3 regions of the Nonlabens agnitus genome follow, and region 1 is predicted to be linked to each of the others. Evidence: riboswitches for the same ligand, from Rfam matches in the RefSeq annotation. Region 1 holds a riboswitch; each other region holds the start of a gene.
The links. A riboswitch is a leader RNA that binds a small molecule or an ion and turns the genes downstream of it on or off. The one in region 1 is predicted to bind S-adenosylmethionine.
Positions count from the first base shown of each region.

Region 2: linked by a shared signal. The riboswitch ahead of BST86_RS09850 (O-acetylhomoserine aminocarboxypropyltransferase/cysteine synthase family protein) and the one ahead of BST86_RS04995 (Na+/H+ antiporter NhaC family protein) in region 1 are both predicted to bind S-adenosylmethionine.
Region 3: linked by a shared signal. The riboswitch ahead of BST86_RS09795 (homocysteine S-methyltransferase family protein) and the one ahead of BST86_RS04995 (Na+/H+ antiporter NhaC family protein) in region 1 are both predicted to bind S-adenosylmethionine.

Region 1 covers NZ_MQUC01000003.1:1,079,321-1,089,878, reverse strand. Annotated here, with positions in the region: gene BST86_RS05015 (hypothetical protein) at 1-421, shown strand, start outside; gene BST86_RS05010 (sensor histidine kinase) at 463-1,419, shown strand; gene BST86_RS05005 (hypothetical protein) at 1,428-2,066, shown strand; gene BST86_RS05000 (thiamine phosphate synthase) at 2,279-2,914, opposite strand; gene BST86_RS04995 (Na+/H+ antiporter NhaC family protein) at 3,006-4,316, opposite strand; SAM-I-IV-variant riboswitch at 4,361-4,457, opposite strand; gene BST86_RS04990 (hypothetical protein) at 4,677-5,546, shown strand; gene BST86_RS04985 (DUF4251 domain-containing protein) at 5,627-6,205, opposite strand; gene BST86_RS04980 (Ig-like domain-containing protein) at 6,643-10,558, shown strand, end outside.
Region 2 covers NZ_MQUC01000003.1:2,132,425-2,142,982, forward strand. Annotated here, with positions in the region: gene BST86_RS09835 (sensor histidine kinase) at 1-661, shown strand, start outside; gene BST86_RS09840 (homoserine dehydrogenase family protein) at 665-1,762, opposite strand; gene BST86_RS09845 (alpha/beta fold hydrolase) at 1,802-2,785, opposite strand; gene BST86_RS09850 (O-acetylhomoserine aminocarboxypropyltransferase/cysteine synthase family protein) at 2,786-4,078, opposite strand; SAM riboswitch class I at 4,208-4,327, opposite strand; gene BST86_RS09855 (hypothetical protein) at 4,431-5,975, opposite strand; gene BST86_RS09860 (2-isopropylmalate synthase) at 6,125-7,300, shown strand; gene leuC (3-isopropylmalate dehydratase large subunit) at 7,393-8,775, shown strand; gene leuD (3-isopropylmalate dehydratase small subunit) at 8,775-9,365, shown strand; gene leuB (3-isopropylmalate dehydrogenase) at 9,460-10,558, shown strand, end outside.
Region 3 covers NZ_MQUC01000003.1:2,118,850-2,129,407, forward strand. Annotated here, with positions in the region: gene BST86_RS09770 (DUF2911 domain-containing protein) at 1-187, shown strand, start outside; gene BST86_RS09775 (head GIN domain-containing protein) at 205-1,104, opposite strand; gene BST86_RS09780 (acyloxyacyl hydrolase) at 1,101-2,237, opposite strand; gene metF (methylenetetrahydrofolate reductase [NAD(P)H]) at 2,253-3,206, opposite strand; gene BST86_RS09790 (vitamin B12 dependent-methionine synthase activation domain-containing protein) at 3,222-6,323, opposite strand; gene BST86_RS09795 (homocysteine S-methyltransferase family protein) at 6,316-7,338, opposite strand; SAM riboswitch class I at 7,484-7,588, opposite strand; gene BST86_RS09800 (2Fe-2S iron-sulfur cluster-binding protein) at 7,783-8,103, opposite strand; gene BST86_RS09805 (NAD(P)/FAD-dependent oxidoreductase) at 8,096-9,172, opposite strand; gene BST86_RS09810 (sulfate adenylyltransferase subunit 1) at 9,332-10,558, opposite strand, start outside.

The sequences.
Region 1 (10,558 bases):
AGGTAGAATCAACTCCACAGGCGAACTTAATGGAGTGCTTTTTTTTAACAGACTTCCAAATGAATCGTTTGAAAAGAAAATGATTTTGGATGTCTCTGATTATTCTAATTCAAAAACAGAATTAGTTAATAAACAAGAACTTAAAGATTTAACCGATTCTGAAGCACAAGCTGATCTAGGTGGGTTTATGTTTGATATAAGAATTTATGATAGAGAAAAAGATGCAATCGAAAAGCTCGGAAATATATTAAATGAGAAAAATACTCGAACCAAGAATATTTTAAATAAACTTCTTGGTATAAGAATTTCTAAAAATGGATTTGGCGTTAAACCCTATGGAGACATTGATGGAGTTCAAGACTGGTTAGGATTAGGTCAAAAAAGAGTGCAAGATCCAGGAAAAATATTGGACCAAATCTAGTGCTAGGTTATGTTTATTTGTTTTCTCCACAGAATGATGGATTGAAAGAGAAAACAAATAGAGAAGGCTTCTATGAAAACAATGCTTTTAGCCAACTGAAAGGGATGTTGCTAAGAGTGATGCAAGAAATTGGTCAGCAGAGATATAATTATCGCCTTAAGAACAATTTAGGTAGACCAGTTGGAAAATTGAATACGCGACCTGAATCTCAAGAATATTTAAATTTTATTAGGGATAATATTGATAATGATGAAGTTATAAATAAGACTCAATTATTTATAAACGAAACTAACAATGCTCTTAATAGCGCTGAATTCAGATTAACTCTCGCCGAAAGATTAGCCTCTCTAGGCAGTAGTCTTGAGTTATTATATCATGAATTAGCCCAACCAATAACAATTTTGGGAGCTTCGGAATTAGAAATTTATGACCAAAATGAAAAGATTACTCAACGAGAAATAAAGAATAAGATTTCAAATGAGTTAAGTTCAATTGCCGATGCCGTTAGTACTCTAGATGATTTAAAAGAATCCCTAGAGCCTGCGATCGGAAAATCCGTGAGTAGAAATTTTAAACCAATCGTTTCTTTTTCGAAAGTTATCCGATTATATAAAAAAGATATTAATGATTTTAAAATCCAGATTGATATCGATCCTAAATTAAACTCTTATCAAATAAATGATAATGAATATGCTCTTTGGATATCTTTTTTAAATATAATTAATAATGCAGTTTTTTGGTTAAAAACAAGTGATGAATCAAATCGAGCAATATTGTTTTCCCTTGAAAACACAAAATTGGTAATAAGTAATACCGGACCTTTAATTCCCGAGGAAATTTTAGATATTATATTTGAATATGGTGTTTCTAATAAACCCGGAAAGAATAAAAGTGGTTTAGGTCTGACATACACTCAGAGCATTTTATCCAAAAATAATTGGGATATCAGAGCTGAAAACAGAGAATATGGGCCGGCTTTTGTCCTTAATAGAAGATAAAGTAAGTTATGGGTAAAATTTTAATCTACGATGACGAAATTTCTATTGTCAAAAAAATCAAGGCTGATATACGCGGTTTAGACTTGGGTTTGAAACCTATTACATTTATTACTCTTGATAGTCTAAGAGAATATATTTATTCTGATGATAACTGGATGGACGTTAAAGCTGTTATTTTCGATTTAGCTCAGAAAAATGAATTGGATTCTCAAGACATGGATTTTGATATTTTGAAAGATATTAAACATTGTTTTCATCATCGTAGGGTGCCGATTTTTATTCATAGTGCATACGCAATGCAGGTTGAAGAACTTTCAGAGTTACCAACGGTCTTATTATTTAAAAAAGGAGCTTATTCAATTAGAAATGTTCGAGATCACCTTGCAAAACTACAGAAGTCTGGTTTTCTAGATTTATTTAGTGAAGGCAGATTACTCAATGATCAAATATCAATATTGAAGAGAAAAGTAAACTTAGATGATGAAGTTTTGAAAGCTAGAATGCATTCCGAATTTACCTCAATAGCGTTAAATGAAAATTTTATTGAGGAGATTGATAAAATCCTACAACTTGAAAACCCTGCAAGAGAAACGTTTTTGAAGTATTTAAAGCCTGCAGTAAAGAAAATAATTGATTCCCACAGTTAATTATTTGCTCTCGATAAATTAAGTTTTAGTTGTTCAATTACGGTACTATCATAAATATGGAGGTTTTAAAAATCTGCATCAGCATAGAGTCTGAGGTCGGGTTTATTAGATCATTAGTAGAATTGTAACAATCTTACAATTATAAACTGCTATTCAAAATCTATAGGAGGCATAAAGTATTTTATGTATAAAACATCATTTTATTAAACGAATCATTCAAACCTATGCCTGATCTCTTGAGTAGAAGAAGCTTTCAGTAATTGGTGATAGGTTTTGATCAAATTGAAATCGGTGTTGATTTCTTGAGATACGATGATTCCAGAGATTCCGGTGTCCAATATGTTCTTGACATCGTTTGTAGTAATGTTGCCAAAACCTAGTAATGGTGTTTCGGTTGGTAAGGCTTCCGCAATAGCGGTATAACCATGTATCCCTAAGGCATTCGTTTTATCTTCCTTAGCCGTTTGAAAAGGTCCCAAGGCGATATAATCCACTTCTTTTTTAATCAAGTCCTGACAATCCTGCAAGGTGTGTGCGCTAGCACCAATGCTTTGCCATGGGAACAAATGTTCTCTCATTAGAGTAGGAGAAGCGTCGGTTTTTTCCAGGAATACGCCGTCTGCTTTAATGGTTTCGGCAATCTTGTAATGGCTCGTGATGATGAGTCTGGTCTGAAAATGCGAAGTAATCGCCTGAACATCTTTAGCCAACTGTAAAAGCGCTGGTTTCTTGATGTGCTTCATGTCCAGTTGTACCAATTCGATTCCAGCACTGCAAGCTTTCTGAATGTTGTCTAGATGAAGTTGAGGCGTTTTGGCGTTTGATATGTAATGAAGTTTTGGAATCATAAATTTTAATCGAATTTGCTGACAGCACTCAGGTTATTGGACTTACAACTGGAGTGGAAGCAAAGGTACCTAATATGCCAGGCGTTCTTATTTATGGAACTCTTATCGTTTTAGGTGTATTGAATACAATGAATGCTATGGTCGTCATCAACAGTAACAAGAGGTACCACGTGTTAGAAACCAAATCCAGATAATTGATTTGTTCGTTAGACAAACTCAAGATCATCAAGACCTGTGCGCCATACGGCAACAATCCCTGAAAAATACAGGCAAAAATATCCAGAATCGACGCTGTTTTCTTGTTGTCCAGATGGTACTCATCATTAATGGTTTTGGCAATGGGACCTGTGATAATGATGGAAACCGTATTGTTTGCGATGGCTAGATTCACGGTGCTGACCAGTGAAGCAATACCCAATTGCGCTGATTTCTTGCTGGAAATCAGCTTTTTGATTTTGATCAGGATAAAATCAATACCACCATTTCTGGCTACGAGTGCAGCTAGACCACCGGTAAGTAAGGACAGTAAGAAGATCTCGGTCATGCTGGTGAAGCCTTCATAGGCGATTTTGGTAGATTCCAATAAGGTGAAATCACCGTAAGCAATCCCTAAAATGGCAGCACTGATGCAACCCAAAAGTAGCGTGATAAACACATTAACACCCAATACAGAAAGTCCAATTACAAGAAGGTAAGGCAAAATTTTAATCACCGAGTAATCATAAATGATCGTCTCTGCATTGCCAGACTCTAGGTCCAACCCTTGAAAGATCAAAATGGCAATGGTGACCAAAGCAGCTGGAAGCGCGATCTTGATGTTCTCCTTGAATTTATCACTCATCTTACAACCTAAAGATTGGGTCGCAGCGATCGTGGTATCTGATATGACCGAGAGATTATCACCAAACATACTACCGCCCAACAAGGCACCACACAAAATGGCTAGGTCTGCGCTGCTTTTATCGGCAAAGCCCACCACAATAGGCGCCAGTGCGACAATCGCACCTACAGAAGTTCCCGTAGAAACCGATAGGAATGCGGCGATAACAAAGATGCCCACGTAGATGTATTGCACTGCAATAAAGTCCAGACCCAAATTGACTATAGCATCCACGCTACCAGTCGCGTTAGTGATGGCAGCAAAAGCACCGGCCAAGAGATAAATCAAACACATGGTCAAGATCTTATCGTCACCACAACCTTTTAATAGGGTTTGGATTTTGGATTCGATCGTTTGTCTGAACATCAGGAATGCCACGATGATTCCCGCAATAACAGCTATAGGTGCTGGTAATGCGTAAAAGTCATTTTGAATAATACCAACGCCTAGAAAAGTAAGGACGAAGACAAAAAGCGGTATAAGCGCTGAAAATTTAGGGGTAATCACGGTTTTATGATCCATATCTTAATTTGAGATAAGGGAAACAGCGACCAGCAATAGAAGTATGAGTTAACATTTTTTCCAAAAACTTGGCTTATCCATTTAGCACCTTGCTCGTTATTGCAGGTTGCTATCTCCCTAATGAGATTCTTGATAATTATTTGCGGCGGCAAAACTAAACCATAACATTTTAAAATGAAGCTTTGAGAACCATATAATATGTTAAGAATTATGAGGAGCAGACCTTGCTTGGTAATCTAGTCCAATGACGCCTCTGGTAAGGAATAACAATGATCGTATAAATAGTAGAGTAGTGGTCACCGCAGGAGATTTTTATAGCGGCAGATTAGATTATCTTTATTTTAGAAAAAATGCATACCTATGAAAAAGGTTTTGTCAATACTATTTGTTTTTAGTGGGATGGCCTTAGGTGTTGCACAGCAGTCTGTTGAGGATATTTCTGGAGCATATCATATTTCTAGTAATGATCCACATGGAGATTCTCATGTAATTATCTCACCAGATCATCATTTTGCTATCGCATTTTTTGGAGGTGTGCTCAAAGGAACTTGGCAAAAAGTAGAAGACCATTATCTATTCACCTATCATAAGGAACCTAAAGTGGTGCTGTACGCTCGCTATAATTCGAGTATTCAGGATTCGGTTAAAGTTCGTGTTGGACTTGATGCCAATAGAGGTTTTGCGATACGTTTTAATAGTTCTGTAAATGAGGCCTTTACAGCTATATTTAATGAAGCCGCCAATTGCTTTACGTATCCATATATCTACTCGCAGCGCAATTCCATTGAACAAATAGAAATCTATCAGCAGGATTTGAGAAAATATGCAGAAGGCGAAATCACAAACTCTAAGAACTATATTTTTAGTTTTAAACCAAACGCCTCGTATAATGAGTTTTTGCTCACAGGTTTACCTGAAAGTTATTCTCAAGGTGGAACCTCTCAAGTAAGGTTTATGGATGGTCAATTGTTTATGGAAGATCAAGGCGGCATACAAAAGCGTTCTGAGTATAAAGACATCAATACGGAAGATCTTGAATTCTTTGAACAGTATTTCAAGAATGAGATATTTCCAGAAGTTCTGGATTCAAATCATGAGCAGTTCCCATATGCTGAAAATCCTACAGATCAAGATTTAGTACCATTTATTAGAATTACGCCTAAGATGATGCCTGTAAATACTATAGTTATGAATCCGGGCAGTTTATTTTATGCGATTTGTGATGATTAAAAGAATTTGATATTTGAACCATAATGTATATTATGTCAAATAGAATTTTTGAGAACTAAGTAGACTTGTTCTCTTTTTGATTACTCCTTGGAATCGTTCGTAGATACCACTCTTCCTTGATATTGCATGACCGTTCTGGTGGTGCTTCTTACGTAAACCGTTGCTTTACCATTGGCAAATACAACCACGTCCACGTCATAATTTTCGGTTTTGTCATTGGCATCAAATTCAATCTCGTATTTGTATGCCTCATTATCTACCGTGTAGAGATAATCCTCTGGCGCCTGTTCAAAATTGATACCACTGTCCTGCGGATTGTTATATCCAGCACCTTGACGACGCTCTCCAAAAAACGGTAAATTGGCTTTCACCATGTCTGGATGAATTTCTAGAAAATGCCCGTCGCCCGTAAGGTCAATTCTATTGGCAGTATCTCCCGTATTACGCATCAATTGTTGAATCACTTGTTGGGATGCATACGTATTCAAGGGATAAGCCGCATCCATCTCAATGCGCAACGTATCACCATTAACCACTTTATTGGTCAACGCCTCAAATTCTGCTGGGCTTCCCGTTTTTTGAACGCTGCAGGCAGTAATGCTCAAAATAGCGATAAGTAACAACACACATTTACTATATATAGGACGATACATTTTCATAACAAAGATATTTGAAAGTTAAGCTACCATAATAATGCCAAGCTTCTTGGTAAAATCCTATTAAAAAAGCTATTGGCTTCAGGCAATCTGTCACGTGTGTTTTCAGATCAAGACCTTCTACCCTTTTAAAACACTAACTCAAAACATGGAAAAACGATCAAAACTTCATTTTTATAGTGTGATAAATATGGAGTTCGCTTTCGCGAAAGCGTAACTATCTTTTACCTATATACTAATTATATGTCTCAAATTAATATTATGATATTTTAAGATTTTTAACCGTTCGTCGATGAAATTTAACGACAATCGTAATATTTATCAGATTAAAGTGGTCTATATCCATGGTTCTTCTATATTTAGCCTCTTAAACCAATCAACCCATATCACACCAATTCCCCTTATTCAAGTCGTAATTAATTTATATAGGAAGCTATTTTATGAAAAAAAACTACGTAAGTAACTTACTGCCAACACCATGGCTGTTGTTCCTGCTGCTGTTCCTGCCCATGCTAAACGCACAGGCACAGTGTCCAACGGTGACCGCTTCACCTCAAGTGATCTGTGATGCCCCTGGACTGACTTTTCAAGATTTAAATGCATTTGCCAATCCTGGTGCCAATCCTATAAGATGGTATGCTAATCCTACTGGTGGATCGCCTATACCACCATCCCAACTCGTGCGACAAGGCACTTATTATGCGGGTGACACCACAGGAAATTGTGGTACTCGTGAGGAACTGGTCGTAGATTTTACGGTAGATCCCAGCGGCCAAAGTCTAGAAGCGATTTTCTGTGATAACGAGAATCCTACCATTCAATCCTATATCAATCAGGCACTTGCTCCCAACGTCCCAACTGGAGGTTCTGTAGAAATCTATTCAGATTTTGCCCTTACAAATCGACGTCAGCCAACGGAAGCCTTACCAAGAAGTGCAAATTACTTCATCGTTTTTGTGGACAATGCAGGCTGTAGAAGCCAGATAGAATCTGGTAGTATCGCCGTCTTTGATTCACCAGCTGCTCCTAGTCCACCAACCACTCAGGATTTTTGTTCTGATACGGCACCAACTGTAGCAGACCTTGATCCAGGAACGACCAATAATTTCAACTGGTATAGTGAGGTGGATAGTGGTAACAGTCCAATCCCACCATCCTTGTCTCCTACTACTTTGTTGGTGGATGGAGAAACCTACTACGTACAAGCAGACAATTTCTTTTGTGAGAGTGAAGCTGTGGCAGTTACCGTGCGCATTGCAGAGCCACCTGTTCCGGGTGTAGGAACGACCCAGCAATATTGTATCGATAACCTACCTCAAGATGATTTTGATCTTTTTCCGTTATTAACAGGGAATCCAGATACCACAGGTACTTGGGAAGGCCCGACAACGATTACTAATGGTAATACGGGAACCACTAATATTAGTGCATTGACGCCTGGATCGTATAACTATGTGTACACGGTTCCTGGTACAGATCCATGTCCAGATCAAACAGCGACTATTACCATCGTCGTTAATGAAATTTTATCTTCTGGTGTGGCTTCTGACTTGAGTCCGTTGACTTTTTGTGAGTCACAGGCGCCGACGGCCTATGATTTATTCCAATTGATTGATGATGAAGATGCAGGTGGTACATGGACCCAAGGAACGACCAGCTCTGATCCAACGGTCTCCTCTAATTTTGATTTTACAACCTTGGCAGTTGGCACCTATAATTTTACGTACAGTCAGAATTTGGATCCCAATCCTTGTCCTGAAGATAACACGACGGTTCAGGTAATTATTTTGGAAGATCCCAATGCAGGAACTGCTGTCCCTACAGAAATTTGTGAGAACGAGATCGACCAGAATTCCCCTTTTAATTTATTTGATGCTTTAGACGGTTCTCAAGATAACAACAACGGAACCTGGACTGATGCTTCAAACACAACGGTAACCAACAGTATCGATATCACTGGCTTTACTGTGGAAGGAAGCCCTTATGTGTTTACCTATACTATCGACAATGGTTCTTGTACCGATAGTGAATCGATTAGCATCGTTATCCAACCAGCACCAGAATCTGGTAACTATATAGGAACTCCATTTGAGGTTTGTGAAGACGCGGCTGCAGGAAGTTCGCCGTTTGATCTGTTCTCATTATTGGATGGCACGCAAGACACGAATGGTACTTGGTTTGCAGGATCCAATTCAAGTGGTACGGCAGTAACCAACCCCATTGATTTAACCACTCTGGGAACCGGTAGTTTTGACTTTACCTATACCGTACCAGCCATTAGTAACTGTACGGATGACGATGTAACAGTCACCGTGATCATCACAGAGCTGCCTGAAGCAGGAACTCCTACTCCATTTGAAGTTTGTGAAACAGACGCAGCTGCAGTCTCTCCGCTTGATTTATTCGATCAATTAACTGGTGAAGATGCTGGTGGCGATTGGTCAGATGATGATGCGACTGGAGCACTTAATGGCAATAACGTAGACTTGACACTATTAGCGGTTGGGTCCTATAGTTTTACTTATACCATAACTGATGCTAGTTGTACGGAAACGTCCACAGTTACCGTTACGGTTACTGATGCGCCAGAAGCTGGTACAGGAACTGACTTTGAGATTTGTTTGGAAGATGTTACTGCTGGTCAGCAGTTGGATCTCTTCAATCAGTTAGCAGATAATGACACCAATGGAAGCTGGAATGATGATGATGCCACTGGTGCTTTAACTAATAATATCCTTGACTTGAGCGCCTTATCACAAGGTTCCTATAATTTTACCTACACGGTTATAGGTATAGGAAGTTGTGTTGACGATTCTGAAACCATTACGGTCACTATTAATGATATTGCAGCGCCTGTGGCTCCAACTACACAAGAGTTTTGTGATCAAGCCACCGTAGCCGACCTAAGCGCCACAGGTACTACGATTCAATGGTACAGCGATGCCGAATTGACCAATTTGCTTGCTTCAACAGATGCCTTGCAGGATGGTGAAGACTACTACGCTACCCAGACAGATGCAGTAACCAATTGTGAATCATCTGTTGCTACTGCAGTGACCGTTACCATCAATCAAACTCCCGATACAGGAGTTGCTGCACCTATAACGATATGTAGCGATAACAGCGCTGTAGATCTATTTACAGCATTAGATGGCACTCAGGATGCTGGAGGAATTTGGGTGGATACGGATGGATCTGGAGCTTTAACTGGCTCTACTTTTGACGCTAGCGCCGTCGCTCCTGGAACCTACACTTTTGAGTACACCATTACCGGTACAGCCCCATGTGGTGACAGTTCCACACTTACAACAGTAACGGTTCAAAATCCAGTTAGTGCAGGAACGAGTACCAGCATCGATTTTTGTTCTGATAATGCACCAGTAGATTTATTTAGTCTATTGGGCGCCGCAGATGCTGGCGGAACTTGGTCACCTGCCTTAACCAGTAACACCGGTGTTTTTGACCCAGCCGTTGACCCAACTGGCACCTACACCTATACCGTTATGAATGGTTGTAACACATCCAGCGCAACAGTAGAAGTTACGGTAACCGCTGCTCCAGATGCGGGCACCAGTTCCACCATCATGATTTGTAAAATTGATGCACCATTTGATTTGACTGCTAGTCTAGGTGGCTCGCCGGACACCAATGGCGTTTGGTCTCCACAATTGGCCAGCGGTGGAAATATATTTGACCCAGCCGTTGATACGGCTGGAATTTATACGTACACTGTTGCGGCTACGTCTCCATGTAGTACGGATGCCGTATCGCAGGTGGACGTCATGATTGAAGAAACAGCGCCTCCAACGGTGACATCAGCGAGTTTGACATTTTGTGCTAGCGAGATGCCTATGGTAATGGATCTAGATGCAGCGGTTACCGGCGAAACAATCACTTGGTACGATTCTGCAGATGCCACCACACCGTTGACCGATGATACGTTACTTGTAGATGGTGCGACTTATTTTGCTACTCAAACCAGTAATACTGGTTGTGAATCAGATCAACGAGTACAAGTAAGTGCCGTTGTAAATGATGCTCCTACTCCAACACTGACTGCAGATGGTGGCTCATTTTGTGTAAATGACAATCCGACGTTGTTGGACTTGACACGCAACATCAATGAATATGATGCTGCTGCAAACAACATCCAATGGTATGCAGATGCAAACGGCACGTCACCGTTATCCTTATCCACCTTATTGTCGCGAGATACGACTTATTATGCGGTGATTGTTGATCCTGCTTCTGCTTGTGAGAGCAGTGTACGACTAGCCGTTACTCCAGATCTTACCGCGTGTGGCGATGTCGTTGTACCTGATGGCTTCTCTCCTAACAATGATGGCGTCAATGATA
Region 2 (10,558 bases), 1.1 Mb from region 1:
TTTAAAGGACTTTGCCGCTACGGTTTCTCATGATATGAAAATGCCGCTAGCTAATCTGATTGTAACTTCAGACATATTAAATAAGAAATACAGTGCTTTAATTGACGATGATGGTAGACAGTATTTAGGATACCTCAAAAAATCATCGTTGTCATTAAGTGATTACATCACAAATATTCTTTCGCATTACGAGAGCTCGTCACATGATATTGAAGATCGTACCACCTTCAATTTAAACGATGTGCTGGAAGACATCGTGGAATTGATCAACATCAAGCATCACTGTGAAATCAACTTACCTGAAGTGAATCACACGATTTACTGCAATCAAGTGGCGCTGGAACAAATCTTCCTCAATTTGATAAGCAATAGTATCAAATACAACGATAAGGAAGAAACTATCATAAACCTAGAAGCTGATATTCACTCGAGCCATTATGAGTTTAGGATCATCGATAACGGTATAGGAATACCACAAGATAAAATATCCTACATCTTTGAACTATTCAATACTGTAGGAGAATATGACCGCGATGGCAATCAAGGCCACGGCATAGGATTATCGACCGTTAAGCAATTGGTTGAAAGCCTAGGTGGCAGCATAACAGCAAAATCCGAATTAGGAGTTTCGACCACATTTACATTTACCATCGAGCGCTAATAGCTAGTTGACACAAAATTGTGGAACTGGCTGTTGCTTCAAGGATCTACCTATCTTAACGATATCAGACAACAAACCACGTGCGGTCACTTCGCGACCAGCACCAGCACCTTTGATGACTAGAGGCTCCTTGGTGTAGCTTTCAGAATAGATCTCAAAAAAACCATCGCTACCTTGTAATTGACCTGCAGGTGAATCTTTGGAAACGGCTTGAAGGGAAACCGTCAAGGTCTGGTTTCTCACATCCAGCTGCCCTAAATGTCGCAACACCTCATTAGGTTTCAGGTCATTTTTGCGCTGCTGCATCTGTTCGTCCAGTGAGGACAGCTCTGTTAAAAACTGATTTAGAGAATAGGTCTGTAGCTGCGGTACTACTAGATTTTCTATTTCAATGTCTTCAAACTCCAGTTTTAATCCAGCTTCACGGGCGAGAACCAAAAGTTTACGCGCCACGTCATTACCAGATAGGTCTTCTCTAGGATCAGGTTCTGTAAAGCCATTTTGGAGCGCATCCATTACCACTTGGGAAAATAGTACATCTTCTTGTGAATACCGATTGAATATATATCCCAACGAACCTGAAAAAACACCATTGATAGCAAAGACCTGCTCACCACTGTGATACAAATCTCTGACCGTTTGAACGATAGGTAACCCTGCACCTACATTGGTTTCATATTCAAATTTTAGGTTTTGACTGTTCAATATCGCACGCAATTGGTCATAAAACTCCTGTGATAAGGTATTGGCAATCTTATTAGCGGTGACTATGTGAAACCCTTGTCCTGCAATCTCTGGATAAAATTTAGAAAGTTCTTTACTGGCAGTAGCGTCTATAGCTATTTTAGGAACCTGATAGTCTTCAGAGAATTCGTAGAAGCTTTTCTCTTCCCTAACCTGAGAATGCTTTGAAAATTCATTTTTCCAATCTGCAGTAATGCCTTTTGATGTGGTGTAAACCCTGCGTGAATTGGCCAGACCTACAATGCGCAAGTTTAGGTGCTGTTGTTTTTTAAAAAATTCATGGCTTTCAAGAACTTGTTGTATGAGCTTACTGCCCACATTTCCTAAGCCGAAAATATAGAGGTGTATTGTTTTCATGTTGATGTTATTTATTGGTTTCCCAATGAAAATCATGCCCTAGGTGGCATCGACTTCCTTTAAATGGTGCCTCAGGATTTTGGAAACTATAAATTTGACCTGGTCGTGTTCCATCAAAAAGGCATCGTGACCGTGCAAGCTTTGAATCTCGTGGTATTTTATTTCGTGAGACTCCTTGAGTAATGCATACGTATCGCGATCTTCCTGTGCTACAAAAAACCCATCGCTGTCTACGGCAATCAATTCAATAGATGTGGTGGATCGTCCTACCATTTCTTCAATGGAATTATCGTAACAAGCAGCAGCATCTGTGCTGGCTAGAAGGTGATTCAATAATCGATATGCGGGTAAGCTAAATCTTTGATCCAAGGCTTTTCCATGATAATCCAACCAGTTGTTCACTGCAAATGAGCCCGCCACTTTTTCACGGTGAAATTTACTGGTCAATCCTTGCGGCGATCTATAAAAAGTCATAGCATGCTGTCTGGCGACTTCCAGCGGTGCACTGGATGTATTGAGAATGGAATCCTGTACGTGGCAACAAGCCACGAGCCAATCAGTTGCCTTCCAGTCTGCGGCAATAGGTATGATGGTTCTAAATAACTTTGGTTCAATGGCGATCATTTCCCACAACAAGGCGCCGCCTATACTGCCACCTATACCTATGTCGATGGTATGGATTTTTAAGCTTTGTATCGCTTTCGCGAAAGCGAGACCTACATCTGCCAGACACCATTCTTGATAGTTATAGATCAATCGATCCACATCACCATCATAACCATTACCAGGGATATCAAAAGCCAGCAATGTGAAACGGTCTGTGTCCAGCACCTTTCCAGCGCCCACCAGAGGTTCCCACCATTGATCAATACTGGAGTTTCCCGTCAAGGCGTGATTGACCAGAATAATGGGCGCGGTATGCAACTCACGCCCAAAAACCTGGTACGAAACACTAATATCCTGGACTTTACCTGACCTAAGCTTTAGGTCTGGAATAGATATGTATTGAAGCTTTTTTGACATCTAGGCCGTCACCGTGGATTTGATGCTCTTGAAAGCGTTAAGCAAATCAGACTTCAAATCTTCAAGATCCTCAAGTCCTACAGACAATCTGATCAAGTCCTTAGTCACACCAGTGCTCAATTGATCTTCATCTTTAAGTTGCTGGTGAGTAGTACTTGCCGGGTGAATGATGAGAGATTTTGTATCTCCTATGTTGGCTAGTAACGAGAATACCTTGGCGCTATCCACCACTTTCTTGGCATTTTCATAGCCACCTTTAACACCAAATGTAACGATACCACTTTGACCTTTTGGCAAGTATTCTTGAGCAAGATCGTAGTAATCGCTGGACTCGAGTCCTGGATAATTTACCCATGCCACATCGTCTTGCTCTTTAAGCCAGGTAGCCAGTTCAAGAGCGTTTTGACTATGTTGCTTGATACGCAGTTGCAAGGTTTCCAATCCTTGGATGATTTGCCATGCATTGAATGGTGAAATAGCGCCACCTAGATCGCGCAGGCCTTCTATTCTTACCTTGGCGATAAACGCCGCAGCTTCTAGAGCCTCGCTATAAACGAGTCCGTGATAACCTGCAGACGGCTCTGTAAATTCTGGGAATTTACCGTTAGTCCAGTCAAAGGTTCCTGCGTCAATGATGATACCACCTAGAGCCGTACCGTTACCATTGATGTACTTTGTCAAGGAGTGAATAACGATATTGGCACCATGCTCAATTGGATTTAACAAGTAAGGCGTTGCGACAGTATTGTCCACGATTAATGGGACTTTGGCATCTTTGGCCTGAGCGCTTATTTTTTTAAGATCGAGTACATCCAGTTTAGGATTTCCTAGAGATTCTACAAAAATGGCGCGTGTGTTTTCTTGTCTCGCTTTCGCGAAAGCATCGTCATCATTAGGATTCACAAATGTGGTTGTGATTCCCAGGCGTGGTAAGGTAACCGAAAGCAAATTGTAGGTGCCGCCATAAAGCGAATTACTCGCAACGATATGATCACCAGCTCTAAGCAGTGTCAATAAGGTAGTAGAGATCGCAGCCGTTCCAGAAGCTGTAGCAACTGCGGCGATGCCACCTTCAAGTGCAGCGAGGCGTTGTTCCAGCACATCAACGGTTGGGTTATTGAGCCTGGTGTAGATCCAGCCTGGTTCTGACAATGAAAAAAGGTTTGCAGCGTGATCGCTGTTATTGAATACATAAGCAGTGGATTGATACAATGGCACTGCTCGTGTACCTCCATTCTTTGTTACATCGTGACCGGTGTGTAATGCTTGGGTTGAAAATTTTTGATCTGACATTTTGTTTCTTTTTTAAATTAGAAATTAGATTAATGCCCAGAACCAATAGAAATACGAATTTGCCCTATCGCTTGCGCAATAAGGAAAAATCAAAAAAGAAACTTGTGGTAGTGTAACCTACTTACATGTGTATCATCTTGTCTCGCGAGATGCGAGCAGAAATTAGCACCTTCATCACTTATGGATCACATAAATGAAGGGTTGCTAAGGAGTCGATGGGTCTGTTCCCTCGTCCTTTCTTGATAATTTCAGTATGGTTATGAACGTGAATGTAAAGATTCAATAAATAAAATGGTTAATCCAAATTTTTAACAGATTATTTACCTACTAAATTACTAGGGTAATAAAAATACTATCCTTTTTCTTGTGAAAATTTACCCCTAATAACTTGACCTACAGTCATATTTGAAATTTTACTTTCCAGCCAGGAAATAATGTCGAGGTACAAAAAAGCACGGCGCTCAAATGGGTGATCTTCATAAACTTTAAGTTTTTCCAACAGCTTTTTAAACGCAGATTTCAAATCTTGAGGATAAATATTGCCTAAATCCCGTATAAATCTAATAAGCTCATTTTGCACCTCATGCAAGTCGTTCATCTTGATCAGGAACTTGTAGGTTTCCCTCAAATCTGCCTCGAGGTGTTCGTCTTTACCAGCTTCATAATGTGCAATGACACTCAAGATTCTGGAAAAACACAACAAGTCTTCTCGCATGGTCAATGATTTGTTATTGATGATTTTCTCCAGGTAATAAATGGTTTCAAGATTGTTCCCAGCACCAAAATGCATACTAGCAAACTTGTAATAGAAAACCATTTGATGGTGTTCATCAATCTTGCTTTTGAAAGATTTTAATTCCTTTTCAATCTTAGGAATCAAGAATAACCCATCACTAAAACTACCGTCAATAAAATAGGCATTTACCTTATTCAAGTTGAGGTATAAGAACGAGAGCGCAGCCACATTTTCATTGTCTGGGAAATTGCCGTCGTTGACGGTTTCTTCAAGTATGGCAAGCCTTTTATCAAATTTTTCCTTTCTTCTTAAAAAGAAAAGTGCCTCCAGTAAATAATTGTTTCCCTTTAGAAAAAACACAGGATTCAGCTGGATCATATTAGGATGCTCATAGAACAGCTCGACCCATTTTGTCGCATACTTATAGCAACTCAAAAAATCCTGCATCAGAAAACCGTACCATAAATAGGCCTTGTACAACCACAGTTTTTCTCTAAAACCTAAATCTGCGATGTCGTACTTGGGCAATCTTGCATTGAAGTATTCTGTGATTTGCTGGCTTTCTTCCTCGTCCTTGACATAACCTGTTTTGAGTAATAGTCCATAAAGCTGTAGTGAAAGATTGGACAATTTACTGGTAAGGACATTGGCAGTGCTCAACTCTTTGGCCTGTATGGAAAGCTGGTCTGCACGGTTGCTAATGCTTCTAGTGATATACTGTGATTCAATCACCTTTTCTAACTCGACGATCTCATAGGCCAGGTTTTTTTCTTCGTTGTTAAGAGCAAGTTCCTTGGCTTTATCCAGAATTTTCAATCCTTGATTATACAAGCCTTTGTGATAAAGTATAGAGGCAAAATCAAGCTGTTCCCTAATTTGTGATCGTATGTTTTGGTGCGCTGGATTGAGCTTGAGGCTTATCAATACTTGTTTGTAAAGGTGTGCTTTTACGTTTGCCAGTTGCCTCTTATTGATGTCGGTAGAGCTTAAGATCAGCTTTTCAGTGTACGTATTTGCCTTGTCCAAAACGTTGAAAAGATTCAAAAATTTTGAATCTGCATTCACACCCAATCTACCTACATAGAGTTTGAATTGGCGTTTTTCAGACTTAGTCAAAGACTTAATCAGTACAAATAAAGGGTCTTTTTGGTCCTTTGTCATCAATTAATTACTATTTCAACTTACAGTATTTCAGATAATTAGACATCCTAGATGTGGTTTGAACATCGTAGGTTGGGTTGTTTCGCTTTCGCGAAAGCGAAACACTAAAGATACATTAGTGTAACAATAGTAATATTTAAGTAGCCCAAATGTCAAAAAACAACGTTCAAATCTTTGATACGACTTTAAGAGACGGCGAGCAAGTTCCCGGTTGCAAGCTCAATACTGACCAGAAAGTACGCATCGCACAACGACTGGACGGTCTAGGTGTTGACGTGATCGAGGCTGGTTTCCCAGTATCAAGTCCTGGTGATTTCCAGTCTGTCGTTGAGATTTCAAAAATGGTTCAAAATGCTACCGTTTGCGGCCTTACCCGAGCGGTGGAAAACGACATCACAGTCGCAGCAGATGCTTTGAAGCATGCCGTAAAACCCAGGGTCCATACAGGAATTGGAACGTCAGATTCCCATATCAAACACAAGTTCAAGGCTTCCAGAGAGCAGATTATTGAACGCGCCTTTAAGGCCGTAAGCTATGCCAAATCATTTGTGGAAGACGTGGAATTCTATGCAGAAGATGCCGGAAGAACCGATAATGATTATCTAGCCAGAGTTTGCGAGGCCGCCATTAAGGCTGGTGCAACGGTGCTCAACATTCCAGACACAACTGGTTATTGCTTGCCTAGCGAGTATGGAGCGAAGATCAAATATCTAAAGGAAAACGTCAAAGGTATTGACAAAGCCATCCTTTCCGTTCACTGTCACAATGACTTGGGACTTGCCACGGCAAACTCTATTGAAGGTGTGATAAATGGTGCCAGACAAATTGAGTGCACCATAAATGGTATAGGCGAACGTGCTGGAAACACCGCGCTGGAAGAAGTCGTCATGGTGCTTAAACAGCATCCATACCTAGACCTAGATACGAATATCGACACACGACAACTGTTTGGAATTAGCCAGTTAGTCAGTGATAGCATGGGCATTTACACACAACCCAATAAAGCCATCGTAGGTGCCAATGCTTTTGCACACAGTTCAGGAATACATCAGGATGGTGTGATTAAAAATCGCGCAACCTATGAGATCATCGATCCTAAGGATGTAGGTGTAACTGAATCTGCCATAGTACTCACCGCACGTTCCGGACGAGCTGCCCTAGCCTACCGCGCTAAGATTGTGGGTTATGAGCTTACAAAACTGCAGCTGGATGTGGTGTATTCCAAGTTTTTGGAGTTTGCAGATCGCAAGAAAGAAATTAAGGATGATGACATCCATCAAATTATTGAGAAGAGTCACTTGTATAGAGAGATTATTTCTGCTTAATTATTTCTATTAAGTATTGATATAGATCTATTGATCAATTTCCCGCTTGCCTGCCGAATAGCTAGGAAAGAAGAAAACGAATAAAACCATTCATGAAAAAAACATTATTTGATAAAGTCTGGGACACCCATGTGGTGGACGCCATCGAGAATGGACCACAGATTTTATACATTGACAAACACTTGATTCACGAGGTGACCAGTCCGCAAGCTTTTAATGAATTAGAAGCCCGTAATATTCCTGTAGCGAGACCTGATCAAATCGTCGCCACGGCAGATCATAATACACCAACCCAAAACCAACATTTACCTGTTAAGGATGAACTGTCCAGAAACCAATTGAGACAATTGACAGAGAATTGTGCAAAGAACAATATCACTCTTTACGAACTAGGCCATAAATACAATGGAATCGTTCATATTATGGCTCCAGAACTGGGAATCACCCAGCCAGGAATGACGATCGTTTGCGGTGATTCACATACCTCAACGCATGGTGCCTTCGGCAGTATAGCTTTTGGGATTGGAACCAGTCAGGTAGCTCAAGTTTTTGCCAGTCAATGTTTGTTGTTGACCAAGCCAAAAAGCCTGCGCGTTACGGTGAACGGTGAGCTTAAAAAAGGAGTTTTGCCTAAGGATGTTATTCTCTATATCATCTCAAAATTGGGCACCAATGCAGGAACCGGATACTTCTGTGAATATGCTGGTGATGTGTTTAAAAATATGTCCATGGAAGGTCGCATGACCGTTTGTAATATGAGTATAGAAATGGGTGCTCGTGGCGGCATGATTGCTCCAGACCAAACGACTTTTGAGTATGTGAAAGGAAGAAAATTTGCACCACAAGGAGAAGAGTTTGAAAAAAAGGTAGCTTATTGGAAAACACTTCCCACTGATGATGATGCTGTTTTTCATAAAGAATATTTCTTTGATGCGGCAGACATAGAACCTATGTTGACCTATGGTACCAATCCAGGAATGGGAATCAAAGTCACTGAAACTATTCCAGATACGGATGATACTTCTTTTGAAAAATCCCTTGAATATATGGATTTCAAAAAAGGAGAGTCTTTGATAAACAAGCCCATTAACTATGTTTTTATAGGTAGCTGTACCAATTCAAGAATAGAAGACTTTAGGGTAGCTGCAAGTTTTATCAAGGGAAAACAAAAAGCCAGCAATGTAACAGCTTGGTTGGTTCCTGGAAGCAAACAGGTCGAATCCCAGATCATTGAAGAAGGCTTGAAAGATATTTTTGATGCTGCAGGCTTTGAACTGCGCCAGCCAGGTTGTAGCGCTTGCCTTGCCATGAATGATGACAAAATACCTCAAGGTGAATATTGTGTAAGTACTTCCAATAGAAATTTTGAGGGAAGACAAGGCCAAGGTAGTAGAACGATTCTAGCTAGCCCATTGTTAGCTGCTGCTACGGCTGTAGAAGGAAAGATTGTGGACTTTACAAAGATGATGAACTAATGGAGAAATTTGCAACACTTACCTCTCGAGCGATACCCCTTAAGATTGAAAATATTGATACTGACCAGATCATTCCTGCTCGTTTTTTGAAAGCGACCCATCGTGAAGGATTTGGTGAGAATGCTTTTAGAGACTGGCGTTTCAAAAAGGACGGATCTATTAATGAGAATTTTGCCTTGAACGATGACAGGTACGAAGGAAAAATCTTAGTAGCTGGAGATAACTTCGGTTGTGGCTCTAGTAGGGAACATGCCGCATGGGCATTGACTGACTATGGTTTCAAGGTGATCGTATCCAGCTATTTTGCAGATATTTTTAAAGGTAATGCCCTTAATAACGGTTTGTTGCCTATTCAGGTAACACCAGAATTCTTAAAAGTCCTGCTAGATACCATCACCGCAAATCCAGAAACATTATTACAAGTAAACCTAGAGAAGCAAACCATAAGTGTAGAAGGAACTTCCTTTCAAGAATTTTTTGATATCGATCCCTATAAAAAAACCTGTATGATTAATGGGTATGACGATATTGATTATTTACTGAGTAAAAAAGAGGTGATCGAACAATTTGAAAAAGAGAGACCATTTTAAAGAGTCATTGGTCATTAATAACTATTGAATGAATTTTTGAAGTCATTGCCCTAGCGAGCATCAAACGCTTATTATACATTATCAACAAGATTATATGAAATTAAATATTGCAGTTTTATCGGGAGACGGCATAGGACCCGAGGTTACAGCTCAAGCTGTAAAAGTGTTGAAAGCGATAGCGGTCGAGTTTGACCACCGGTTTGTGTTCAAGAACGCGGCTGTAGGCGCTACAGCCATCGATCAATTTAACGATCCGTTGCCTGAAAAAACTTTGGATCTTTGTAAATCTACAGACGCCATTCTATTTGGAGCCATAGGTCATCCCAAGTATGATTACGACCCTACTGCCAAAGTACGACCTGAACAAGGCCTACTCAAATTGCGCAAGGAACTAGGCCTATATGCCAACGTGCGACCTGTAAAGGCTTATGAAGCTTTGCTAGAAAAATCACCGTTGAAACGCGACATTATCGCGGGCACGGACATCTCTATCTACCGCGAGTTGACGGGTGGCATTTATTTTGGCGAAAAGCATTTGAGCGAGGACGGTAATCACGCCTCTGATTTGTGCGCTTATTCTCGCGAAGAAATTGAACGTATTGCCCATCAAGCTTTTAAAGCGGCCCAATCCAGACGCAATAAAGTGACGTTAGTAGACAAAGCCAATGTACTGGAAACATCAAGACTATGGAGACGTGTCGTTACAGAACTAGCCACCCAATATCCTGACGTACAACTGGATTTCCTTTTTGTGGACAATGCTGCGATGCAAATGATCTTGAATCCATCGCAGTTTGATGTGATTTTGACTGAAAACCTTTTTGGTGATGTCATTAGCGACGAGGCGAGCGTCATAGGCGGTTCCATTGGCCTTTTGGCCAGCGCATCCGTTGGTGATAAGTATGCCATGTTTGAACCTATTCACGGTTCCTATCCAGAAGGTGCTGGAAAAAACATCGCGAACCCTATTGCTTCCATATTGAGCGCTGCGATGTTGCTGGAACACTTTGATCTTCATAACGAAGCTGAATTGATTAAAATGGCTGTTGATCGATCTTTAGAACTTGGTATAACAACACCAGATTTAAATGATAACTACAACAACATTACCACCAGTAAAGTAGGTGACTTCATAGCAGATTTTATTGCACATCCCTACGATACCAATGCAAACTTCAACAACATTCACTTGG
Region 3 (10,558 bases), 1.0 Mb from region 1:
GGGAAACTTCAGCCATAAAAACGATATGGATATCGTGACCACAACCATTCCCGTAACTACAGATTCAGAAAGTCTCGAGAATTTGAGTATTGCCTTGTATTCTCCTAACAACGACAATGTTGTACATATGAAAATGGGTTGGGGAACTTATAGAGCTGAGTTGCCTATTACGATCGAACAATGGTAACTTAAGTACCTAATACTTTACTCATTCAAGTAAATTATCCTTCCACGCCAAGTCACATCAACGTTGACCGTTGTAGGTCTGGTTTTTAATATCACATCGCCGTAGCCATTGATGGTACCGGCGATGTTTTGTTTTACGTCCATGCGCCATTCTGAAGTTCCTCTATGGAAAATCCGGGCGTTTTGAATTTCTAAGTCTTCAGCATAGATTCTGCCATCGCCTTCTAGGAAGGTGATATCTGCATTTTCAACGGTGCCGCTTAGATAGAAATAACTCAAGTTGTTGGAAACGATCGTGAGATTTTGCGTGTCGAGTTCCAGACGCATGTCGCCATCTGTATTATAAAAATCTTCCTCAACGCTGGCGTCTTCAGAAAGCAATGTTAGGTTGGGATAATTGAGAACGCCTTCACTTTTAATGTCCTCGCCGGTACTGGTTCTGATTTCGGTAAGATTAGGTGATGTTATTTCAATTTGAGTGATCCCATAATCTCTGATCACATTACAACCGTTGTTATTGACAATTTGCAGCTGCCCGTCAATCACCTTGACATCTATGTCATTGAATAGGTTTTCGCCGGTAGTCACCACTACTCTTTGAACAGGACCTTGTTTGAAGGTGGCGCCCATGCGCTCAAAAATGACCACCTTGTCAAAAGGCTCTACTTCTACTTCAAAACTTTGAATGTCGCCAGCGGTTTGAGTGCAATTAAGGCCTTCTTCTGAATCGCAAGAGAGTGTGGTCACGATTAATACTGCAAGTAGCGATAGAATAGAAAGTTTTTCTAATGGCTTTATAAAATTCCAAATTCCAAATTCCAAATTCCAAAAATCAATACGGAATTCTGAATTCTTGATTCTTGATTCTTGACGGCTTGAACTCCCAACTCCTAAATCTGAACTCCTAACTTCCTTCATAACTCTGCTTTAGAATTAAAGACTTCTTTGAATCTATAGCCTATTCCTAGGCTCACGCCTTCTGCTTTGGCGCCGTGTGCTTTTACAGTGACGCTGGCAAATATGTTGTCTGTCAACCTTCTTTGTAATCCCAATCGGTTATAAAATTTGGATTCAAACTCGATAGGCTGGTACACATAATACCCAAATTGCGATAACACACTCGTTTTTCCTAAATGCAACTCGTGACCTATAAAAAGTCCCACTCGTTTATGATCTTCATCTCCGGTGATGCCGTTTTCTGGAAAACTATTGGCTTGATAATCTCGGAATTCTCTAAGAAACTCGGCTACAAATAATTCCACACCAGCATGCAAACTGCTTTTGATATTGATGCGCTTATCAGCATACACCGAGAAATCATAAAACGGATGCTGACCACTACCGCGGTAATCGCTCTCGTTAAAACCTAGTCGAGCCATGGCGTTGATGCCAATAGGCTCTGTATAACCACGTTTTTCCCAGATCTTATATTCTGGAATCTCGTCACGATTCAAGGTGTAATTGATACCTGCGTTAAAAAACCAGGTGTTGGTAGAATTGTTGGGCGCACGCACATTAGCATTAGAATAATGTATAATACTCACACCAGCATGAAAACCTAGACCTTTGTAGATGTTCTCCTTTCTATAGTTTGCCACCAGATAAGTAGAACTGGTGATGGTCGTTCCGTAAGCATTGTTCTGCGGATTTGTCTCCACATCAAATGGTTTAGTCATGTAGGCCAGTCCTTGACCAACCCTAAACTGCAAATTCCTGTTGAAGAAGTGAAAATTGTAATGCGCATAGGCGCTATAGGCCTCGCCCAGGTTATAATTTTTCATGTCCTGATAGGCAGCGCTGAAACCCCAATCTGGAAAACCGTAGCGCGATTCCCATTCTTCTTCTCCAAAGGTCTTGCGATTGTAACTAAGCAAAACACCTTTGGGATGCTCTGTAATGAGGTGGGAAATATCTGGATTGTGCTGCAGGATGGTCCCATGCATCAAGGATACGTCTAGGGTCGCAATCTTAGGAAATTGTTCTTGGGATTGTGCTGTTATCGCTTTCGCGAAAGCGAGAAAAACCACAAGAATTATAAAACGGTTCGTCATTAGGGCGAAACTACATTAAAAAATAGCTTTGGCAATGTCGTAAATATTATCGCTTTTTCCCATGCTGTAAAAATGCAGCACCGGTACATCGTGCGCCATTAACTCGCGGCACTGCTCGATGCAAAACTCCACGCCTACCTGACGTACGTCTTTATTTGTCTTACAGTTTTCTACCGCATCTACTAAATCTTGCGGTATGTCCAGATGGAACGTTTTAGGAAGCAATTGTAAGTGTGCCTTAGTCGCGATAGGCTTGATTCCTGGGATGATAGGTATGGTTATGCCTATGTCGCGAGCCGCTTTGACAAAATCAAAATATTTCTGGTTGTCAAAGAACATCTGGGTCACTACGTAATGTGCACCGGCTTCCACTTTATCCTTCAAGCGCTTTAAATCGGTTTTCATGCTGGGTGATTCCTCATGCTTTTCTGGATAACCAGCCACACCTATGCAAAAATCCACATCACAGGAAATTTCAATAACATCATGCAAGTAGTGTCCTTTATTCAAATCATTGATTTGCTTCACCAGATCGATGGCATATTTATGACCACCATCTGTACTCTCAAAGCGCTTTTCTTCCTTACGGGCATCGCCGCGCAGCGCCATGACATTATCAATCTCTAGATATTGACAGTCTACTAGAAGATATTCTGTTTCCTGCTGGGTAAAACCACCACAAAGCAAATGTGGCACGGTATCCACGTCATATTTATTCTGTATCGCAGCACAAATTCCCAACGTTCCAGGTCGCATTCTGGTGAGTTTTTTCTCCAGCAAACCGCCTTTTTTCTCTATGTAGATAAACTCTTCTCGAGAGGTTGTCACGTCTATAAATGGCGGCTTGAATTCCATCAAGGGATCGATATTGTTGTAGAGTTCTTGTATCGACTTGCCCTTTACTGGTGGTATGATCTCAAAGCTAAACAGCGCTTGATCTGCTTGCTTGATATGGTCGGTAATCTTCATGTAGTCCTTTGTGTATTAATCCGCAATATTTGGGTTGAGCCATTTTTCTGCTTTGGCAAGAGAGATTCCTTTCCGCTCTGCATAATCCTTTACTTGGTCATCTTTGATCTTGCCTAATCCAAAATAGCGTGATTCTGGATGCGCGATGTAGTATCCAGAAACGCTTGCTGCCGGCCACATGGCAAGACTTTCTGTAAGCGTTACTCCTATTTTTTCTTCCACTTGCAATAATTCCCAGATCGTTTCTTTTTCTAAGTGGTCTGGACAAGCTGGATAACCTGGCGCAGGTCGTATGCCTTTGTAGGCTTCTTTGATCAAGTCATTGTTTTCCAACTGCTCGTCGCTGGCATAACCCCAGAATTCCTTACGTATTTTTAGGTGCAGATATTCGGCTAGCGCTTCGGCGAGTCGGTCAGCAAGGGCCTTGAGCATGATGGAATTATAGTCGTCATGATCTTTTTCAAATTGTTTTGCTCGTTCTGGAACGCCAAAACCTGTTGTCACACAAAAAGCCCCAATGTAATCCTGTGTTCCAGAAGCTGCCGGTGCGATAAAGTCAGATAGTGCTATTTGAGGCTTTCCAACCGCTTTTTTGGACTGCTGGCGTAAGGTTCTAAAAATATATTCAGCATCTGTTCCATGTACCTCAATATCATCCTGATCGTTGGAATTTGCTGGGAACAAACCGTAGAGCGCTTTGGCATCCAGCCATTTCTCATCAATGATCTGCTTCAACATTTCCTGTGCATCTGCGAACAAATCTGTAGCCTGCTCGCCCACGATTTCATCTTTCAAAATATCTGGATAACGACCGTGCAAATCCCAACTGCGGAAGAAGGGCGACCAGTCGATATATTCTGAAATTTCTTTGAGGTCCAAGTTTGTCAATTCGTGAACACCCAATTTGTTAGGCTTTACAGCCTGATAGGTATCCCAATCTGTGGTCCATTTATTTTTTCTGGCTTGTTCGATGGTTAGAAAATCTTTCTTTTTGGCTCTACCTAGAAACTCATCACGCAGTTTTGAATACTCCTCTTTTTTCGCTTTCGCGAAAGCGAAATAATCTTCGTCCTTATCGCCTGTCAATTCTCCAGCGACCGTTACCGCGCGGCTGGCATCGTTGACGTGAACGATCGTGCCATCATATTCTGGGGCAATTTTTACAGCGGTATGGGCTCTTGAAGTAGTCGCGCCACCTATCATGAGTGGCACATTGAAGTTGCGGCGCTTCATTTCTTTGGCGATATAGACCATCTCGTCCAGTGATGGAGTTATCAAACCACTCAGGCCGATGATATCGACTTGATGCTCGATCGCAGCATCCAGAATTTTCTCTGGCGGCACCATCACACCAAGATCAATAATCTCATAATTATTGCAGGCCAAAACTACCGAAACAATGTTCTTACCTATGTCGTGTACGTCGCCTTTTACGGTGGCCATTAATACCTTTGGGGCGCTAGCCCCTAAATCCCCAAAGGGGACTTTTTTGAGTTCGTTTTGAACTTCGTTCAAAACGGACTCAATGTTGTTGAGTACTTGTTCGTTTTTGAATCTGATCACTTTGAAGCCATGATCTTCCAACCATTCTGTTCTTTCTTGATCTTTTTCTTGTTGTTCGTAGTTTTCGTGGTAGCCTCCATCAATTTCTATGATTAGATTTTTCTTTAAGCAAACAAAATCGGCAATATACATACCTATAATATGCTCACGTCGGAACTTGTATCCCTCCAATTTTTTATTGCTCAAGGCTTCCCACATTTTAGCTTCAGCAGGAGTTGGATTTTTTCGCTTTTCTTTTACCCTTTTTCGCAACAAGTCGTAGGCGATTGGGTTGGCAGTACGCCAACTGGTAAAAGTCCCCTTTGGGGATTTAGGGGCTTGGAGTCTGAGTTTCTCTTTCTCTGCTTCAATATAGGGTAACAGATATGCCACGGCCTTTTTCATGACTCGAGCACTTTTCACCACTTGTGGCAAGAACATTTTACCCGAACCAAACAGATCACCCACGACATTCATACCTGTCATTAAATGACCTTCAATCACCTCGATGGGCGCGCTTGAGGCTTTTCGCGCTTCTTCTACATCTTCAATGATAAAAGCGTCCACTCCTTTTACTAAAGCTCTTGTGATTCTATCCTGTAATGGTAACTCTCGCCAGCTATTGTCAATGGTACTCGTGCGTGTGGTTTGCGTAACGTTTTCTGCATAATCCAGTAAACGCTCTGTAGCGTCATCACGGCGGTTGAGCAATACATCTTCTACATGATCGAGTAGCTCTTTATCAATATCATCATAGACTTCTAGCAATGCAGGATTCACGATTCCCATATTCATACCAGCCTTGATCGCATGGTACAAAAAGGCGCTGTGCATGGCTTCCCGCACTTTATCATTCCCACGAAAGCTAAAACTCACATTACTCACGCCACCACTAACACTAGCATATGGCAAGTTTTCACGCACCCATCGGGTCCCTTCAATAAAGTCCAAGGCATTAAGTTTATGCTCGTCCATTCCCGTAGCCACCGGAAAAATATTAAGGTCAAAGATGATGTCTTCTGGAGCGAACTTGACTTCATTAACCAAAATATCATAGCTGCGCTTGGCAATCTCGATGCGGCGTTCATAGGTGTCTGCTTGACCTACTTCATCAAAGGCCATGACAATCACGGCAGCGCCATAACGCTTGATAGCCTTGGCATGTTTTATAAATTCTTCTTCGCCTTCTTTTAAGCTTATAGAATTGACAACGCATTTGCCTTGTACCACTTGCAATCCAGCCTCAATAATTTCCCATTTGGAACTATCGATCATGATAGGCACTCTGGAAATATCAGGTTCTGCAGCGATCAGGTTGAGAAACTTGACCATGGCGGCTTTACCATCGATCAGGCCGTCGTCCATATTGATGTCAATGATCTGGGCACCGTTATCCACCTGGTCGCGAGCAACATCCAGCGCTTCATCAAACTTCTCTTCCTTAATAAGACGTAAGAATTTTTTGGAACCAGCAACATTGGTGCGCTCACCCACATTGACAAAGTTGCTTTCTGGAGTAATAACTAACGGCTCAAGGCCGCTTAGTTTTAGTGGTCTAAATTCTTTCTTATCCATGCGCCAAAGTTTGTAGGGATGGAATAATTCTAGGCTGATATTCGGCAGCTATTTTTGCAATAGCGGCAATGTGTTCTGGTGTGGTACCACAACAACCACCTATGATATTGACCAAAGATTTGTCGAGATATTCTCTAATTTGTGAAGCCATCTGTTCTGGCGACTCATCATATTCTCCAAAGGCGTTAGGCAATCCCGCATTGGGATATGCACTTATTCCATAATTGGACTTACTAGCTACAGTCTCTAAATAAGGTGTGAGTTGTTTGGCACCTAAGGCGCAATTGAAACCAAAAGACAACAGCGGTATATGCTCAATCGAAATCATAAAAGCCTCGGCTGTCTGACCACTTAAGGTTCTTCCAGAGGCATCTGTAATTGTGCCGCTTACCATGACTGGTATATCAAGATTAAGTTCTTCTTTCAATTCTTCAATGGCAAAAAGAGCAGCTTTAGCATTGAGTGTGTCAAAAACAGTTTCTACCAACAAAATATCCACGCCACCTTTGATCAATCCAGCTGCTTGTTGTTTGTAAGCTTTTCGTAACTCTTCAAATGTTATAGCGCGATAACCAGGATCGCTCACATCTGGCGACATGCTGGCGGTTTTGTTGGTCGGACCTATAGCGCCTGCAACAAACCTAGGTTTGTGTGGTTCTTTTGCTGTGAAATCGTCGGCTACTTTGCGGGCAATTCGAGCACTTTCAACGTTTAATTCATCCACCAAAAATTCCATGTGATAATCTGCCATGGCGATCGTAGTTGCACTAAACGTATTGGTCTCTACGATATCTGCTCCAGCCGCAAAGTATTGGGCATGGACACCAGCAATGGCCTCTGGCTGAGTGATGGACAGCAAATCATTGTTTCCTTTCACATCAGATGCGTAGTCTGCAAAGCGCTCGCCTCTAAAGTCTTCTTCTGTGAATTTATGCCGTTGCAACATGGTTCCCATGGCACCATCCAGTACGAGGATGCGTTCTTGCAATGCCTTATATAATGTCGTATTCTTCAATCTTTGTGTTTATGTGATCATGCTCACCTGCATTAAGTTTGATCCATAGCATGAGCTACAGATAAACTTGATGTTTGAGTTGGATATCGCTTTCGCGAAAGCGAAAACAAATCAAATATTAAAGAAAGATGTGCGGATAATTTGCTCGTTATCTTTCCACGCAATCGCATGGTAGAATGAGGCACCTTCTACAATCGTAGGGTTGCCAAGGTCTCAACGGGTCTAATCCCTGAACCTTTCTTTATAACTCAAAATGCAATGAACTAGTACAAATATGGGCTTTGGAAAATCAAAAACAAAATTAAAGTGAAAAATAAAATTGATTTTGTCTATAGTTTAGACTTCGACCTTGTGGCACCAGCCATTTTTTAAACTAGAGTGCCTCTTTTTTAAACTTTTCTGAAACGAATTGATTTCGACAGGCTCAGCCTGACGTAAAATTCACTATTCTTCAGGAGCCAATTCAATCACCAATCCTTCTAAATTTTCCGTAATCGGGATCTGGCAGCCTAGTCGGGAATTCTCTTTGACGTTTTGGGCTTCCCAAAGCATGGCTTCTTCATCATCATTGCGCTCACCTAAATCGTGATCACTGATGATGTAGCACTGACAGGTGGCGCACATGGCCATACCGCCGCAAACGGCTTGCACGGGTAAATCATAAGCCTTGCAGACTTCCATGACGTTCATGTTCATGTCTGTAGGCGCATCGACCTCGTGGCGCTGGCCATCGCGATCGATGATGGTCATTTTGATATCAGACATTCTGCTTATTGCCTATTTTTTTAACGACTGCTTTTTCGGCTTCCTTACGTGAACCATCGAATCCATCAATACCACCAACGGTTGTGTATTTCATCACATACCGTTTGTCTGGAAAGATGCGTTGATAAGCACTCTGACACATCAAAGTGGCCTCGTGAAAACCACAAAGGATCAATTTCAATTTACCAGGATAGGTGTTCACATCGCCTATGGCATAGATGCCTGGAATGTTGGTTTGGTAATCTAAAGTGTTGTCCACTTTAATAGCATTCTTTTCTATTTCCAGACCCCAATCTGCTATTGGGCCTAGTTTAGGCGCCAAACCAAATAACGGTATAAAAGCATCGCATTCGATTACTTCCATTCGTTTTGCCTCGTCGTTGTGTTGTAGGAGCACCGATTCCACTTTTCCATCGCCGTTGATATCTAAGATTTCCGCAGGTGTGACCAATCTTATTTTATCTTGTTGGACCAATTCCTCTACTTTCTCGACACTATCTAGCGCACCGCGGAATTCCTCTCGTCTATGAACCAGAGTTACTTCGCTAGCGACGTCTGCCAAAAATATAGACCAATCCAAAGCACTATCGCCACCACCGGCAATGACTACTTTTTTGTCGCGATAAACCTCAGGATCTTTGATCATATAAGCTAGACCGTTGTCCTCGTAATTTTCGATTCCATCAATGGCTGGTTTGCGAGGTTCAAACGATCCTAAACCACCAGCAATGGCGACTACTTTAGCATGGTGCTTAGTTCCTTTACTGGTCGTCACTATAAAGCTACCATCTTCTTGTTTTTCAATGGTTTCGGCGCGCTCTCCTAAGGTAAAACCAGGCTGGAACGGTTCGATTTGCTTCATGAGATTATCTACCAGATCACCAGCTAGAACTTCTGGAAAACCAGGAATATCATAGATGGGTTTTTTAGGGTACAATTCTGTACACTGACCACCAGGTTGGGCTAGTGCGTCTATGATATGACACTTCAGCTTTAACAATCCTGCTTCAAAAACCGCAAAAAGACCTGTAGGACCAGCGCCTATGATTAAAATATCTGTGGTAATCATCTCTTTCTCCATAGCAATAAATTTCCTTTTTAAGGAATTGCAAAGGTCGTTACCAAACGGCAGCTAAACAAGTGTTTATGATGATGGTTTTGACAGAGATAAGAATCAAGAAACAGGAAACAAGAGTTTGTAGTAATTGCTTAACTAAGACCTAATAAATCATTCGATGAACCCAACCGCAGCGGTATTTCTACTTTGTGGTTCGATCAAAATAAAACGACCTAATTCTTTAGATTGATCGTAGGTTATTGCTGGAATGGGTTTACTCAATTTAAGCTGAATCCTTGCAATGTCGTTGAGTTCCAGAAGCTCGACTTCCGTGATGTCCTGGCGGAAATCGGTAGACTTTTTGGAAAGGATGTGTTCCACACGACAAGTCATGCGCTGCGTTCCATATTGAAGATGGAATTTAGTGCGTGGACGTAATGGTGTGCTATCCATCCAGCAAATGGTCGCTTGAATGGTTTTGGTCAGCTCAAAATCTGCTGGCAATTGCGTCATTAAGACATCACCACGATCCACATTGACTTCATCTTTCAACGTCACACTGACTGAACTGCCTACTGGAGCCTCATCATAACTGTCGCCATTGAAATAAATACCATCAATCATACTTGTTTTCATTGATGGCAACACGGTAATCTCGTCACCAGTGGACAAGTGCGCGCCTTTGATGCGACCCGCAAAACCACGGTAATCGTGATATTCTTCGGTTTTAGGACGTATCACGTTTTGAACCTGTAAAAATCCTTGCGTGCTTTCTTCCACTGTATCGATCTTGGAAAGGATTTCAAGTATGGTACTTCCGGTGTACCAAGGCATTGCGCCTGATATATCTACAACATTTTCGCCTTTGAGCGCACTGACCGGCACAAAATGCACGGTTCGTTTTTCTAAGGGATGTTGATCCAGCAGTGATCTGAATTGTTGTTCCGCTTTCGCGAAAGCGGACTCTTCATAATCCACCAGATCCATTTTATTTACCGCAATGATCAAATGGCTGGTCTGCAACAAATGGTTGATATAAAAGTGGCGGAAGGTCTGCTCCACAACGCCTTTTCTAGCATCGATCAAGATGATGCTGGCCTTGCTGGTGCTGGCGCCCGTGATCATGTTGCGCGTGTATTCCACATGACCAGGCGAGTCTGCAATGATGTAACTGCGGTCTGGTGTCGAGAAATAGATGTGCGCCACGTCTATGGTGATTCCCTGCTCACGCTCTGCCACAAGACCATCAGTAGCCAGCGATAGGTCGAGGTAATCATATCCCTTTTTCTCGCTGCTCTTTTTGATGGCCTCAAGCTTATCTGTAGGCAGCGATTGCGTGTCATACAACAAACGGCCTATCAAAGTACTTTTCCCGTCATCCACGCTACCTGCGGTAGC